Regions from separate parts of the Streptacidiphilus rugosus AM-16 genome, predicted to be linked through region 3. Evidence: predicted binding sites of a transcription regulator. Region 3 holds the regulator's gene; each other region holds the start of a gene.
The links. The regulator HrcA, encoded in region 3, represses chaperone genes, less so after heat shock. The targets are predictions, from matches to a motif close to TTNGCACTCNGNNNNNCNGAGTGCNAA.
Positions count from the first base shown of each region.

Region 1: a site for HrcA is predicted at 1,398-1,424, ahead of groL (chaperonin GroEL). Genes of this name have one in related genera too.
Region 2: a site for HrcA is predicted at 1,716-1,742, ahead of groES (co-chaperone GroES). Genes of this name have one in related genera too.

Region 1 covers NZ_JQMJ01000004.1:6,939,168-6,944,266, reverse strand. The annotation lists gene thrC (threonine synthase) at 1-375, shown strand, start outside; gene BS83_RS40280 (MoaD/ThiS family protein) at 372-650, shown strand; gene BS83_RS40275 (cold-shock protein) at 1,026-1,229, shown strand; gene groL (chaperonin GroEL) at 1,578-3,200, shown strand; gene BS83_RS46065 (hypothetical protein) at 3,559-3,915, shown strand; gene BS83_RS46060 (DUF4031 domain-containing protein) at 3,912-4,193, shown strand; gene BS83_RS40255 (YcxB family protein) at 4,293-4,754, opposite strand; gene BS83_RS40250 (HD domain-containing protein) at 4,773-5,099, opposite strand, start outside.
Region 2 covers NZ_JQMJ01000004.1:3,341,512-3,346,610, reverse strand. The annotation lists gene BS83_RS23995 (polysaccharide deacetylase family protein) at 1-408, shown strand, start outside; gene BS83_RS23990 (class I SAM-dependent methyltransferase) at 398-1,573, opposite strand; gene groES (co-chaperone GroES) at 1,887-2,195, shown strand; gene groL (chaperonin GroEL) at 2,299-3,933, shown strand; gene BS83_RS23975 (MOSC domain-containing protein) at 3,989-4,654, opposite strand; gene BS83_RS23970 (LysR family transcriptional regulator) at 4,852-5,099, shown strand, end outside.
Region 3 covers NZ_JQMJ01000004.1:2,532,569-2,537,667, reverse strand. The annotation lists gene pspAB (PspA-associated protein PspAB) at 1-566, opposite strand, end outside; gene htpX (zinc metalloprotease HtpX) at 706-1,626, opposite strand; gene hrcA (heat-inducible transcriptional repressor HrcA) at 1,914-2,945, shown strand; gene dnaJ (molecular chaperone DnaJ) at 3,038-4,180, shown strand; gene BS83_RS20590 (16S rRNA (uracil(1498)-N(3))-methyltransferase) at 4,228-4,971, shown strand; gene BS83_RS20585 (sigma-70 family RNA polymerase sigma factor) at 5,049-5,099, opposite strand, start outside.

The DNA of each region.
Region 1 (5,099 bases), 4.4 Mb from region 3:
GACGTGGTCCGCCCGCAGAAGCCGGACACCATCGCCAAGTCGCTGGCCATCGGAAACCCGGCCGACGGCATCTACGTGCTCGACATCGTCCGCCGCACCGGCGGCGCCGTCGAGGACGTCGACGACGAGCAGGTCGTCGACGCGATCGGCCTGCTGGCGCGCACCGAGGGCATCTTCGCCGAGACTGCGGGTGGCGTGACCGTCGGCGTGCTGCGCAAGCTGATCGAGAGCGGTGTGCTCGACCCGGCCGCCGAGACCGTCGTGCTCAACACCGGCGACGGCCTGAAGACCCTGGAGGCCGTGGCGGACGCCGCCCGCCCGACCGCCGTCATCCGCCCCACCCTTGACTCGTTCCGAGAGGCAGGCCTCGCATGAGCGTCAACGTCCGCATCCCCACCATCCTGCGCACCTACACCGGCGGCAGCGCCGAGGTGAAGGCCGAGGGCGCCACGCTGGCCGAGGTGATCAAGGACCTGGAGGCCAACCACGCGGGCATCGCCGCCCGGCTGCTGGACGACAACGGCAAGCTGCGCCGCTTCGTGAACGTCTACGTGAACGAGGACGACGTGCGCTTCGCCGACGGCCTGGAGACGGCCACGCCGGAAGGCGCCGGCGTGTCGATCATCCCGGCGGTCGCCGGCGGCTGCTGACAGCTTCGCCGACAGGCGCACGAAGTCGGTGCACCCCTGGCAGGGGTGCACCGACTTCGTCATTTCCTGATGTTTAAGAGGAGTAGAGTGCTCCTGTCCCGTCCGTCGAGGCGGTCGATCCATTCTTTTTCGAGCGGCAATATGTCGGACCCGTCCGATATGTCCGGCCCGAATTGCTCCCCTTTGCGGGTTGATGCTGCGAATGTCTCTTAACTTCTCCTGAGAATTCCCCGGCTTGTGCTCTGTTGCTCAGGGCAGCGGAGTGGATACATTCAGCGTCGATCGGGGCTTGGCGTCTGCAGCCCGCAGCGTTCCGCCCGGTCCGGTTCGCGGTGTGCGGACCGTGAAAGGGCCAGCACAATAGGGGAGTTTGGAATGGCTCAGGGCACCGTCAAATGGTTCAACGCGGAGAAGGGGTACGGCTTCATCGCGGTCGACGGTGGTGCGGACGTGTTCGTCCACTACAGCGCGATCCAGATGGACGGGTACCGGTCGCTCGAAGAGGGCCAGCGGGTTGAGTTCGAGATCTCGCAGGGCCAGAAGGGCCCGCAGGCGGACATGGTCCGCGTGACCGCGTAACGCACCCACGGCAGCCGGCGACCGCTGACTGAATCAGGACCCGCAGAGCTCGTTCCAGCTCATCCCGGCGAAACGATGCATCCACGCAGGTCTTCCTGAACGGCCCCCACCCGCACGGGTGGGGGCCGTTCTGCCGTCGGGCTGCGTACTGAGTCGCATGCTGAGTCGCTTGCACTCAGGGGGGTCGAGTGCTAATCATTGGCGTTAGCACTCTGAGGTAGAGAGTGACAACGGGCCGAGTCGGTGAGGCTCTGGGCGCGGCGGGAAGGAACCGCCGAAGGCCGGTGCCGTCCGTCGCGGGCGCCAGCGCGGTCCGAAGCAGCCAGTCTGTCCAGGAGGACCGCTTCCATGGCCAAGATCATTGCGTTCGACGAAGAGGCCCGTCGTGGCCTCGAGCGCGGTATGAACCAGCTCGCCGACGCCGTCAAGGTCACGCTGGGCCCCAAGGGCCGCAACGTCGTCCTGGAGAAGAAGTGGGGCGCCCCCACGATCACCAACGACGGTGTCTCCATCGCCAAGGAGATCGAGCTCGAGGACCCGTACGAGAAGATCGGCGCCGAGCTCGTCAAGGAGGTCGCCAAGAAGACCGACGACGTCGCGGGTGACGGCACCACCACCGCCACCGTGCTGGCCCAGGCGCTCGTCCGCGAGGGTCTGCGCAACGTCGCCGCCGGCGCCAACCCGATGGCTCTGAAGCGCGGCATCGAGAAGGCCGTCGAGGCCGTCTCCGCCCAGCTGCTCGAGCAGGCCAAGGACGTGGAGACCAAGGAGCAGATCGCCTCCACCGCCTCCATCTCCGCCGCTGACACCCAGATCGGCGAGCTCATCGCCGAGGCCATGGACAAGGTCGGCAAGGAAGGCGTCATCACCGTCGAGGAGTCCCAGACCTTCGGTCTGGAGCTGGAGCTCACCGAGGGTATGCGCTTCGACAAGGGCTTCATCTCGGCGTACTTCGCCACCGACCTGGAGCGCATGGAGACCTCGTTCGAGGACCCCTACATCCTGATCGCCAACTCCAAGATCGGCGGCATCAAGGACCTGCTGCCGCTGCTGGAGAAGGTCATGCAGTCCGGCAAGCCGCTGCTGATCATCGCCGAGGACGTCGAGGGCGAGGCGCTCTCCACCCTGGTGGTCAACAAGATCCGTGGCACCTTCAAGTCCGTCGCCGTCAAGGCCCCGGGCTTCGGTGACCGTCGCAAGGCCATGCTGGGCGACATCGCCATCCTCACCGGCGGCCAGGTCATCTCCGAGGAGGTCGGTCTCAAGCTGGAGAACGCCGGTCTGGAGCTGCTCGGCCGCGCCCGCAAGGTCGTCGTCACCAAGGACGAGACCACCATCGTGGACGGCGCCGGCGAGAGCGACCAGGTCGCGGGCCGCGTGGCGCAGATCCGTGCCGAGATCGAGAACAGCGACTCGGACTACGACCGCGAGAAGCTGCAGGAGCGCCTGGCCAAGCTGGCCGGTGGCGTCGCCGTCATCAAGGCGGGCGCGGCCACCGAGGTCGAGCTCAAGGAGCGCAAGCACCGCATCGAGGACGCCGTTCGCAACGCGAAGGCGGCCGTCGAGGAGGGCATCGTCGCCGGTGGTGGCGTGGCGCTGCTGCAGGCCGGTGTCGCGTTCGAGAAGCTGGAGCTGGAGGGCGACGAGGCCACTGGCGCCAACATCGTCCGCGTGGCGCTCGAGGCCCCGATCAAGCAGATCGCGACCAACGCCGGCCTCGAGGGCGGCGTCGTGGTGGAGAAGGTCCGCAACCTGCCCGCCGGTCACGGCCTGAACGCCGCGTCCAACGAGTACGTCGACCTCATCGCCGCGGGCATCATCGACCCGGCCAAGGTGACGCGCTCCGCGCTGCAGAACGCGGCGTCGATCGCCGCGCTCTTCCTCACCACCGAGGCCGTCATCGCCGACAAGCCCGAGAAGGCCGGCGCCCCGGCCGGTGGCGGCATGCCGGGCGGCGACATGGACTTCTGATCCTGACGGATCGGAAAGCCTGCCTGACGTTCGAAGGACGGCCCACCCTGCCGGGTGGGCCGTCCTTCGGCCTTTGGCGGCACCGTCAGGGGAGCGGCGCGCAGGCGAGAAACCAGGCAGTGCCCAAGGCGCGCGGGGACTGCGCAAAAAACCACTGACATGCGGATGGGCCTGAACCTTCGGGGCTCCACCTGCGTGGGTGGCTTGTCGCGCCCACGCGCCGGAGGCGCATGTCGGCTCAGCCCCGCGCCCCTGGACAGTGTCAACAGCCCTCCGTCGTCACCTGTCGCGCTCCCGCGCCCGAGGCGCATGTCAGGAGAGCCTCGCGCCCCTGGGGGCATGCGGGAGACTGGACGCTATGGAGAACGCACTGGAGACGGCCCTGCACGGCGCGCGGAGCGCGCTGGTGCGGGATCTGACCGCGCGGGACGTCGCGGACGCCGCGGTCGTCTCGCTGCTGGAGGACGCGATCGCGCAGCGGCGCTGGTGGGTGGAGCAGTGGCCGGACGGGGTGGACTACGTCCTGGGTCTGGTCGCCCAGGACGTGCAGGACGGCCTGTTGGAGGGCTGGGGCCGCTGGCCCCTCTGCACGGTGTGCGCGGCCGACGGCGACCCGCACGCGCTGAGCGTCGAGCCCGAGCTCGGCCCGGACCCGCACTGGGTCTGCGGCAAGGAGGGCGTCGTGGTCTCGGCGGTCGGCGAGCTGACCCCGTGATCCTCATCGACCCCCCGAGCTGGCCCGGCCACGGCCGCCTCTGGTCGCACCTGGTCTCGGACGCGTCCTTCGACGAGCTGCACGCCTTCGCGCGCCGCCTGGGTGTGCCCGAACGAGGTTTCGACGGCGACCACTACGACGTGCCGGAACGGCTGTACGCGGCGGCGGTCGAGTTGGGTGCGACGCCGGTCCGCAGCAGGGAGATCGTCGCACGGCTCACGGGGGCGGGTCTCCGCCGCAGGAAAGCCCTCCGGGGGCGCGAGGAACTGCGCGAATAACGACGGAATGCGGACGGCCTCGCGCGTCGGAGGCCACCTGCTCATGGGCGGCCTGTCGCGCACGCAGTGAATCGAGCGGAGACCCGCGCCCGGAGGGGATCAGCGCATGAGTTTCTGCGCGGTCAGCCACTTCGTGAGTTCCTCGATCTGGACCTCGCTCAGGGCCCGTGCGGGAAAGACCACGTCGTCCACGCCCCGGGTGCCCTCGAAGACCAGCCAGCCGCGGCTCCGCCGGACCCGGCGCACCGCCGGCCAGCGGACCTGGTGGGAGACGAACTGGTTCCGCCAGGACAGGCCGACGTCGGTGAACCGCAGCGACAGCTCGGTGCTGGTGTTCAGCTGTCGCAGGCGCCGCTCCAGCGACTGGCCGTGCGTGCCGAGCAGCAGCAGGGAGAGCGCGGCCAGGAATCCGTGCGAGGCGGAGACGGGATGCGAGGCCAGCGCGATCACCAGGCCGGCCAGCCCGAGCGACAGCCACAGCGCGTGGACCCAGGCGCGGGTGCGCAGCCAGTGGCTGCGCAGCTCGCCGCGCGCGTACTCGAAATCGGCCTCGATATCCATGCGCCCCACCCGGTCGAGTCATGCGATGGGCGGCACCTTATCGCGCAACCGCGCCAGCTCGGTACGCATGTTCGCGACCGCTCTCTCCCCGTACGCGGACTGACCCGCCTGCGTGCGGTAGAGCGCCGGCAGGGCGAGCAGCTGTTCGAGGATCGCGGTGCGGCCCGCGCGGAACTCGTCGTCCGGCACGAAGGCGTACTCGGCGCGCACCGCCGCCGCGTAGCTGGCGTAGATCTCCGGCGGCGCGCCGAGCACCGCGAGGTCGGCGTCGCACAGGACCTCGCCGTTGCGGTCGCCGGCGGCGGGGTCGTGGTCGGCGGTCAGCCGGACCAGGCGGGCCACCTC
Region 2 (5,099 bases), 810 kb from region 3:
CACACCGTCAGCCACCCGCCGATGAACACGATCCCGCTCGCCGCGCAGAAGCGGCAGGTGTGCGAGGACCAGTCGACGCTGACGACCGAGTACGGCACGGCGCCGTTCCTCTTCCGCCCGCCTTTCGGCGCCGGCGCCTACACCACCTCGCTCAACCAGGCCGTCCAGGCCTGCGGCCCGCGCGCGATCGTGCTCTGGAAGGAGACGATGCAGATCACGGGCCTGCAGTACCAGACGGCCGACAAGAAGCTCCGGCCCGGCGACATCATCCTGGCGCACTTCCGCGGCCCCTCCGAGCTCAAGGGGGAGACCATGGTGGCGATGTTCGTGAACCTGGTGAAGCGGATCGAGGAGCAGGGCTTCACCGTCGCCAGGCTCGACGACTACATCCAGCCGCCTACGGGCTGACGGCGCCGACGGCCCCCGGTCGGTCGGCAGGCTGCCCCAGCAGCATCACCGGCGCCCCGGCGGCCCGCGTCAAGACGACGACCGCCGAGTTCACCCCCTCGGGCTTGATCTTTCTGCGCAGCTCCTCCGGCTCGATCGCCGAGCCGCGCTTCTTGATCACGAGGGTGCCGATGGACCGCTCGCGGACCAGGGCCTTGAGCCTCTTCAGGTTGAACGGCAGCACGTCGGTGATCCTGTAGGCCGTCGCGTAAGGGGTCGCGGTCAGCTGATCACTGGTCAGATAGGCGATCGTCGGGTCGATCAGCGTCGCGTCGCCGAGCTGTGCGGCCACCTCGGCGACCAGATGGGCGCGGATCACCGCGCCGTCCGGTTCGTAGAGGTAGCTCAGGACCGGTCCGGCCGGAGGGTCGGGGAGCCGTCCGCCGGTCAGGCTCGCGCCGGCGGGCAGCAGGGTCGCCCGGTGGGGCTGGGGGGCCTTCGTGCCGAACCAGAGCACGGCCTCCTTCACGTCCCCGCCGTCGGACACCCACTCCACCTCGGCGTCCTCCGGCACGGCCTCGTGCGGGATCCCGGGGGCGACCTTGAGCGCGGCGAAGGGCGCGCGCCTGGCGGCCTCCACGGCCCAGCTGAGCGGCGGCGAGTACGCCTCGGGATCGAAGATCCTGCCGCGGCCCCCTCGGCGCGCGGGATCGACGAACACGGCGTCGTAGCCGACGGTGTCGACCTCGGCGACGTCGGCGCAGCGGGTCTCGATCAGATCCGCCAGCCCCAGCGCCCGCGCGTTGGCTTCCGCGGCGGCGCAGGCGGCCTCGTCCCGGTCCACGGCCAGCACCCGGATCCCGGCCCGGGCCAGGGCGATGGCGTCACCGCCGATCCCCGAGCAGAGGTCCGCGACGGAGCGGACCCCCAGCGCAGTGAACCGCTGCGCGCGCCACTGCGCGACACCCGACCGGGTGGACTGCTCGACGCCGTTGGGCGTGAAGTACATCCGCTCCGCGTCCGCCCCGAACTTGGCCGCCGCCCGGCTGCGCAGCCGCGCCTGCGCGAGCGCGGCCGAGACCAGCCCCGCCTCGTACGAGCGCCGCAGTCGCGTGGCCAGCGCGAGCTCGTCGGCGGGCGAGTAGTCCTTGAGCTCGGTGAGCAGGGCCTGGCCCTCGTCCGTCATCAGGGCGGCAAACGCGTCGATCTCCACGGCCCCATTCTCGCGGGTCGGCCGGGCCGCGGCGGCGACCCCTGCGACACGCCCGGGCAGCAGGCCGGGTTCGGGCCCGGAACGGCCTGGCCGGGGCGGGGACATAAGCAACGCGTTGGCACTCTGGTTGACTGAGTGCTAAGCGCCGCCTACTGTCGTCGTTGGCACTCTCCACCAGAGAGCGCTAAGCGTGAAACGGCACGTCCGGCACCGCGACGACGGGCATGCCATGTCTTCACGCCCCAAGACATGTGTACCCCGGATCTCCGAAGGGGGAGGTCGGATCGTGACGACCACCAGCTCCAAGGTTGCCATCAAGCCGCTTGAGGACCGCATCGTGGTCCAGCCGCTCGACGCCGAGCAGACCACGGCCTCCGGCCTGGTCATCCCGGACACCGCGAAGGAGAAGCCCCAGGAGGGCGTCGTCCTCGCCGTGGGCCCGGGTCGCTTCGAGGACGGCCAGCGTCTGCCGCTGGACGTCGCCGTGGGCGACGTCGTCCTGTACAGCAAGTACGGCGGCACCGAGGTCAAGTACAACGGCCAGGAGTACCTGGTCCTCTCGGCCCGCGACGTGCTCGCGATCATCGAGAAGTAAGTCAGCTCCACTGACCTGACCGTCAAGACGGCTAAGTCGTGACCCGCCCCGGGACCCGTACACGGGGCCCGGGGCGCGGTTGTTCGAGAGGGAACCCCTAGGCATGGCGAAGATCCTGCAGTTCGACGAGGACGCCCGCCGCTCGCTGGAGCGCGGTGTCAACAAGCTGGCCGACACGGTCAAGGTGACGATCGGCCCCAAGGGCCGCAACGTCGTCATCGACAAGAAGTTCGGCGCCCCGACCATCACCAACGACGGCGTGACCATCGCCCGTGAGGTCGAGCTGGACGACCCGTACGAGAACCTTGGCGCGCAGCTCGTCAAGGAGGTCGCCACCAAGACCAACGACGTCGCGGGCGACGGCACCACCACCGCCACCGTGCTGGCCCAGGCGCTCGTCAACGAGGGTCTGCGCAACGTCGCCGCCGGCGCCGGTCCGGCGAGCCTGAAGCGCGGCATCGACGCCGCCGTCAAGGCCGTCTCCGAGCACCTGCTCTCCGTCGCCCGCGAGGTCGAGGGCAAGGAGGACATCGCCGCCGTCGCCGCGCTGTCCGCCCAGGACCAGCAGGTCGGCGAGCTCATCGCCGAGGCCATGGACAAGGTGGGCAAGGACGGTGTCATCACCGTCGAGGAGTCCAACACCTTCGGCCTGGAGCTCGAGTTCACCGAGGGCATGCAGTTCGACAAGGGTTACCTGTCGCCCTACATGACCACGGACCAGGAGCGCATGGAGGCCGTGCTCGAGGACCCGTACATCCTCGTCCACCAGGGCAAGATCTCCTCGATCCAGGACCTGCTCCCGCTGCTGGAGAAGATCCTCCAGGGCGGTGGCTCCAAGCCGCTGCTGATCATCGCCGAGGACGTCGAGGGCGAGGCGCTCTCCACCCTCGTCGTCAACAAGATCCGTGGCACCTTCAACGCCGTGGCCGTCAAGGCCCCCGGCTTCGGCGACCGCCGCAAGGCCATGCTGGGCGACATCGCCACGCTGACCGGTGCGACCGTCATCGCCGAGGAGGTCGGCCTCAAGCTCGACCAGGCCGGTCTGGACGTGCTGGGCTCCGCCCGCCGCGTGACCGTCTCCAAGGACGACACCACGATCGTCGACGGCGCCGGCTCCTCCGAGGAGGTCGCGGGCCGCGTCGCGCAGATCAAGGCCGAGATCGAGGGCACCGACTCCGACTGGGACCGCGAGAAGCTGCAGGAGCGCCTGGCCAAGCTGGCCGGCGGCGTCTGCGTCATCAAGGTCGGCGCGGCCACCGAGGTCGAGCTCAAGGAGAAGAAGCACCGTCTCGAGGACGCCATCTCGGCGACCCGCGCCGCGGTCGAGGAGGGCATCGTCGCCGGCGGTGGCGCCTCCCTGGTCCACGCGCAGAAGGTGCTCGACGGCGGCCTGGGCCTGGCCGGCGACGAGGCCGTGGGCGTCTCCGTCGTCCGCCGCGCCCTGGTCGAGCCGCTGCGCTGGATCGCCCAGAACGCGGGCCTCGAGGGCTACGTCATCACCACGAAGGTGGCCGAGCTGGGCGACGTCCGCGAGGGCTACAACGCCGCGACCGGCGAGTACGGCGACCTGGTCAAGGCCGGCGTCATCGACCCGGTCAAGGTGACCCGCTCCGCGCTGGAGAACGCCGCGTCCATCGCCTCCCTGCTGCTCACGACCGAGACCCTGGTCGTCGAGAAGAAGGAAGAGGAGCAGGCCGCCGCTGGCCACTCGCACGGTGGCCACGGCCACTCCCACTGACACCCGTCAGTCCCGAAGCCCGGCGCCCCCGAGGGGGCGCCGGGCTTCCGGCGTTTCAGGCCCCGGCGGCGGCCTTGAGCCGGTTCGCGGCGGCGTCCCGGTACGCGACGCCGAGCGTCTCCAGCGCGGCGATGGCGGGCAGCAGTTCCGGCGCCCGGGCGGAGAGCGCGCGGGTGACGTCGGCGGAGGTGATGCCGTGGTCCGGACGGTGCACGACGGTGATCACGTCGCCGACGGCGACCGGCCCCGGTGTGATCACCCGGAGGTACGCGCCGGGCCGCGCCCGCTCGGTGAAGCGCTTGACCCACTGCGCCTCGTCCATCCACCCGGCGAAGGTCCGGCACGGGATCCGCGTCGCGCTGACCTCCAGCAGCAGGCTTTCGCCGATCCGCCAGCGCTCTCCGATCACGGCGTCGGACACGGCGAGCCCGGTGGTCGTCAGGTTCTCCCCGAACATCCCGTCCCGCAGTTCCCGGCCGAGCTCGGCGGCCCACGCGTCCAGCTCCTCGCGTGCGTACGCGTACACGGCCTGGTCCACGCCGCCGTGGAACCGGTCGTCACACACGACGTCACCGGCGAGCCCGCTCACCCCCTTGACCGCCAGGGGCGCGGTGACCTGCACCGGCCCGGCGACGGGCGTCTTCCCGATCCCGGTCGCCCCGACCTCGGAGTGCACGGTCGCTTCCGCGCGGCCCACGTTGACTGACACAAGCGTTCCCATGACCAGCAAGGTTAAGTGGCAACACCTCAGGGGCGCGGGGAACTGCGCGAGAAACCACCGTGTGCGGACGGCCCTGCGCGTTCGGCCTGCCACCTGGGTGGGTGGCTTGTCGCGCAGTTCCCCGCGCCCCCCTGGGTGGTTGCCACTGACCCTCCGCTGTGAGGTGCGCCCGTTGGGGGCTGCCTATGCTGAGGACCGTGATCGAGGCCCGTCATCTGAGAGTGCTCCGCGCCGTCGCCCGGCAGGGCAGCTTCTCCGCCGCCGCACGCGAGCTCGGGCTGACGCAGCCGGCCATCAGCCAGCAGATGAAGGCGCTGGAGAAGTCCGTCGGCACCCCGCTCGTCGTCCGCGTCGGCCGCGGCGTCGCGCTGAGCGAGGCCGGGGAGGTGCTGGCCGGGCACGCCGCGGGCATCCTCGCCGGGCTGACCGCCGCGGAGGACGAGCT
Region 3 (5,099 bases):
CCCCAGACCGGGAACCAGCGGGTCAGATCCTGCTCCAGTCGCAGGTCGTTGCCGAGCATCGCCTTGATCTGCAGCTCCAGCGGGTTGTCCCGCTTCTCGCCCGGCAGCGGGGCGAAGGGGTAGAAGGAGCCCCGCTTGTAGAGGTAGACCAGGGCGAACCTGCGGCCCTGCGCGTCGGCGAAGTTGACCAGCGAGCAGAGCAGTTGCGGGCCGAAGCCCTGGGACTCCAGGGCGGAGTTGACCGCGTGGACGTCGTTGACCAGGGAGACGATGTCCTCCGGGTCCTGACGCGAGGTGAGCCAGGTGTAGCCGTACGCGTCGCGCGGGGTCAGCTCGACCGGTTGGCCGCCGCGTCCGGTGTCGGCGTCCAGGAGCGCCTGGACGTCCTGCTGGACCGTGGCGAACGCACCGCCCTCGGCCGCGGCGAAGCAGACCGAGCCGACGCCGGTGGGCTTGAAGCCCGCGGCGGCCTCCAGGGTGATGGCGGCCGAGGGGAGGCCGAAGAGCTGGTCCAGATCGGGCTTGACCGGCTTGGTCCGGCCCAGAAGGGCGTCCAGGAAACCCATCGGAGTCTCTGTCCTCTCGGCGGCGGTGCAGGTAGTGGGCGGTGCGGGTATTGGGCGGTGCAGGTCATGGGTGGTGCAGGTCATAGGTGGTGCAGGTGGCCAGGCGGTGCAGGTGGCAGGCGGTGCAGCGCGGTCGGTGTCAGCCGCGGCCGAGTTCGGTGGAGATCCTGCCGAGCTGCTCCAGGCGCTGCTGGAGCGACGGGTGGGTGGAGAAGGCGTTGCTGGCGACCGCGCGCGCGGACAGGGCCGGGGCGAAGTAGAAGGCGTTGAACGGCTGGGCCTGGCGCAGGTCCTGCGTCGGGATCGCGCCGATGTCGCCGGTGACCTTGGTGAGCGCCGAGGCGAGCGCCGAGGGCTTGCCGGTCAGCAGCGCGGCCGAGCGGTCGGCGGACAGCTCGCGGTAGCGGGAGAGCAGGCGGGTCAGCAGGAAGCTGATGGCGTAGACGACGGCGCTGATCGCGATGACGGCGAGCATCGCGATCGCGGTGTTGTCGTTGTCGCGGCTGTCGCGACGGTCGAAGCCGCCGAACATGCCGAACTGGAGGCCGACGCGGGTGATGATGCCGGCCAGCACGCCGAGGAAGCCGGCGATGGTCATCACCGCGACGTCGCGGTGGGCGACGTGCGAGAGCTCGTGGGCCAGCACGCCCTCCAGCTCCTCCGGCTCGAGGCGGCGCAGCAGACCGGTGGTGACGCAGACGACGGCGTTCTTCTCGTTCCGGCCGGTCGCGAACGCGTTCGGGATGTCACTCTGCGCGACGGCGACCTTCGGCTTGGACATGTCCGCGAGCGCGCACAGGCGGTCGATGGCGCCGTGCAGCTCCGGGTAGTCCTGGGGGGTGACCTCGCGGGCGCCCATGCTGAAGGCGGCGATCTTGTCGCTGAACCAGAACTGGGCGATGAAGAGTCCGCCCGCGATGATGACGACCAGGGGCCACATCCCGCGCAGGGCCACCAGCAGCACGCCGACGAAGGCCACGAACAGCAGGCCGATCATGAACATCGTGATCAGCATGCGCGTGGTCAGCCCGCGGTCCGGTGCGAAACGAGTCCTGGACATGGTGTCCCTCCTGGGCGGTGAACTGCGGGTGCAATTCTGCCGTGGCGCCCTCGCTATGTGGTACGTCTGACGAGGTCCAGACGTTCCGGTCGCGGACCCTCGCGCTTACACTGGCACACGACGAATGCTGGCACTCGTATGTCAAGAGTGCCAGGACAGGTGTAGTGACGGGATCAAGGCGCCCGGCCCCCGACCGCCGGGGCGTCGGACCTGCTGGACCGCCCGACCGGACCGGACGACCGCCGGGCCGGACGACTGCTGGACCGGACGACTGGAGGTGCGTGCCCGTGCGCGAGGAGCGTCGGCTCGACGACCGCAAGCTCGCGGTGCTGCGCGCCATCGTGCAGGACTACGTGGGCACCGAGGAGCCGGTCGGCTCCAAGGCGCTGGTCGAACGCCACAACCTCGGTGTCTCCTCGGCTACCGTCCGTAACGACATGGCCGTCCTCGAGGAGGAGGGCTACATCCACCAGCCGCACACCAGTGCCGGACGGGTGCCCACCGACAAGGGATACCGGCTCTTCGTCGACCGGCTGACGGAGGTCAAGCCGCTGTCGACGGCCGAGCGCCGGGCGATCACCAGCTTCCTCGACCACGCGGTGGACCTCGACGACGTCGTCGCCCGCACGGTGCGGCTGCTGGCGCAGCTGACCAGACAGGTGGCGGTGGTCCAGTACCCCTCGCTCACCCGTTCCACGGTCCGGCACGTCGAGCTGGTCGCGCTGACGCCGACCCGGGTGATGCTGGTGCTGATCACCGACACCGGACGGGTCGAGCAGCGGCTGGTCGACTGCCCGAGCCAGGTCGGCGAGGCGATGCTGGGGGACCTGCGCAGCAGGCTCAACGCGCGGGCGGCCGGTCGCCGCTTCGCCGAGGTGCCGACGCTGCTGCAGGATCTCCCTGAGAGCTTCCCGCACCAGGACCGGGCCGCGGTCACGACCGTGCTGTCCACTCTGTACGAGGCGCTGGTCGAGCAGACCGAGGAGCGCGTCGTCCTGGGCGGCACCGCGAACCTGACCCGCTTCCCGCACGACTTCCCCCTCACCATCGCCCCCGTCCTGGAGGCGCTGGAAGAACAGGTGGTGCTGCTTCGGCTGCTGGGTGAGACCGGAGACCCGGGAGTGATGGTCAGGATCGGTCACGAGAACGCCTATGAGGGACTGAATTCCACCTCGGTCGTCTCGGTGGGCTACGGTTCGGGCGATGAGACCGTCGCCAAACTCGGGGTGGTCGGGCCGACGCGGATGGACTACCCGGGAACCATGGGTGCTGTCCGAGCGGTTGCACGGTATGTCGGTCAGATCCTGGCCGCGTCCTAGTCCACCCAGGACTCACCCGGGTCCGACCCGGTCCTGACAGACCACGACACGACATGGCACGAGCCTCACACGGAGACTAGCGGAGCATTTTGGTGGCCACGGACTACTACGCGGTACTCGGCGTCCGACGGGACGCGAGTCAGGACGAGATCAAGAAGGCTTTCCGCCGGCTGGCGCGTGAGCTGCATCCTGACGTCAACCCGGACCCGAAGACCCAGGAGCGGTTCAAGGAGATCAACGCCGCCTACGAGGTGCTCTCGGACCCGAACAAGCGCCAGGTCTACGACCTCGGCGGCGACCCGCTCTCCGCCACCGGCGGCGCGGGCGGGGCCGGCGGCTTCGGCACGGGCGCGGGCTTCGGCTTCAGCGACATCATGGACGCCTTCTTCGGCGCGGCCGGCGGCCAGCGCGGCCCGCGTTCGCGGACCCGGCGCGGCCAGGACGCCATGATCCGGATCGACATCGATCTGGAGGAGGCGGCCTTCGGCACCACAAAGGACATCCAGGTCGACACCGCCGTCGTCTGCACCACCTGCAACGGCGAGGGCGCGGCCCCCGGCACCTCGGCGCAGACCTGCGACATGTGTCGCGGCCGCGGTGAGGTGTCCCAGGTGACCCGGTCCTTCCTCGGCCAGGTCATGACCTCGCGTCCCTGCCCCCAGTGCCAGGGCTTCGGCACGGTCGTGCCGACCCCCTGCCCCGAGTGCGCCGGCGACGGCCGGGTGCGCGCGCGGCGGACGCTGACCGTCAAGATCCCCGCGGGCGTCGACAACGGCACCCGGATCCAGCTGGCCGGCGAGGGCGAGGTCGGCCCCGGCGGCGGTCCGGCCGGCGACCTGTACGTGGAGATCTCCGAGAACGCGCACGAGATCTTCCAGCGGCGCGGAGACGACCTGCACTGCACGGTGACCCTGCCGATGACGGCGGCCTCGCTGGGCACGAAGGTCCCGCTGGACACCCTGGACGGCGTGGCCGAGATCGACATCCGGCCCGGCACCCAGTCGGGGCAGTCCATCCCGCTGCACGGCCGGGGCATCACGCACCTGCGCGGCGGCGGGCGTGGCGACCTGATAGTGCATGTCGAGGTCCTGACGCCGAGCAAGCTCGACGCGGAGCAGGAGGAGCTGCTGCGGCGGCTCGCCAAGCTGCGCGGCGAGGAGCGGCCCTCCGGTCAGTTCGCGCCGGGACAGCAGGGTCTCTTCTCCCGTCTCAAGGACGCCTTCAACGGCCGCTGATCCCTCCCGGCCGCCCAGCCCCCTTCTCCCGGAGAACCGAGCAGCACGTGACCGCCCCTGTCTTCCTGCTGGACACCGACCGCCTCGCCCCCGTGGGCGGGCTGATCCGCCTGGACGGTGCGGAGGGGCGGCATGCGGTCGCCGTCAAGCGGCTGACCGTCGGTGAGGAGCTGGTCCTCACCGACGGGGCGGGCGCGGGCGTCCGGGGCACCGTCGCGGCGCTGGAGGGCAAGGACGCGCTCGACGTCCGCGTGACCGCGGTGCTGACCGAGCCCGAGCCGCCGCTGCGGATCACCGTGGTCCAGGCGCTGCCCAAGGGCGACCGCGGCGAGCTCGCGGTCGAGTTGATGACCGAGGTCGGCGTGGACGAGATCGTCCCGTGGTCCGCCTCGCGCTGCATCACCCAGTGGAAGGGCGAACGGGGCGCCAAGTCGCTGGCCAAGTGGCGGGCGACCGCCCGGGAGGCGGGCAAGCAGTCGCGTCGGCTGCGCTTCCCCGTCGTCCAGGACCTCATGACGACCCGCCAGGTCGCCGGACTGCTGGCCTCGGCGACGCTGCCGGCCGTGCTGCACGAGGAGGGCGCGTCGCCGCTGGCCGCCGCCGACCTTCCGCAGGCCGGCTCGGTCGTGCTGGTCGTCGGCCCCGAGGGCGGTGTCTCCCCGGACGAGCTGGGCGCCTTCGCCACGGCCGGGGCGGGCGCCTACCTGCTGGGCCCCTCCGTGCTCCGCACCTCCACCGCCGGCGTCGCGGCCGGTGCGCTGCTGCTCGGCCGCAGCGGCCGCTGGGGCTAGTCCCAAAAACCACCCCAGCGGTTCGCCGCACCTGTTCCCGTTCCCGTTCGGCTCGGTCCGGCTCAGTCGAGTTCCGTTCAGTCCTTCCCGTCCAGGAACCGCACGTCGTAGGAGGCGAGCAGTTCGGG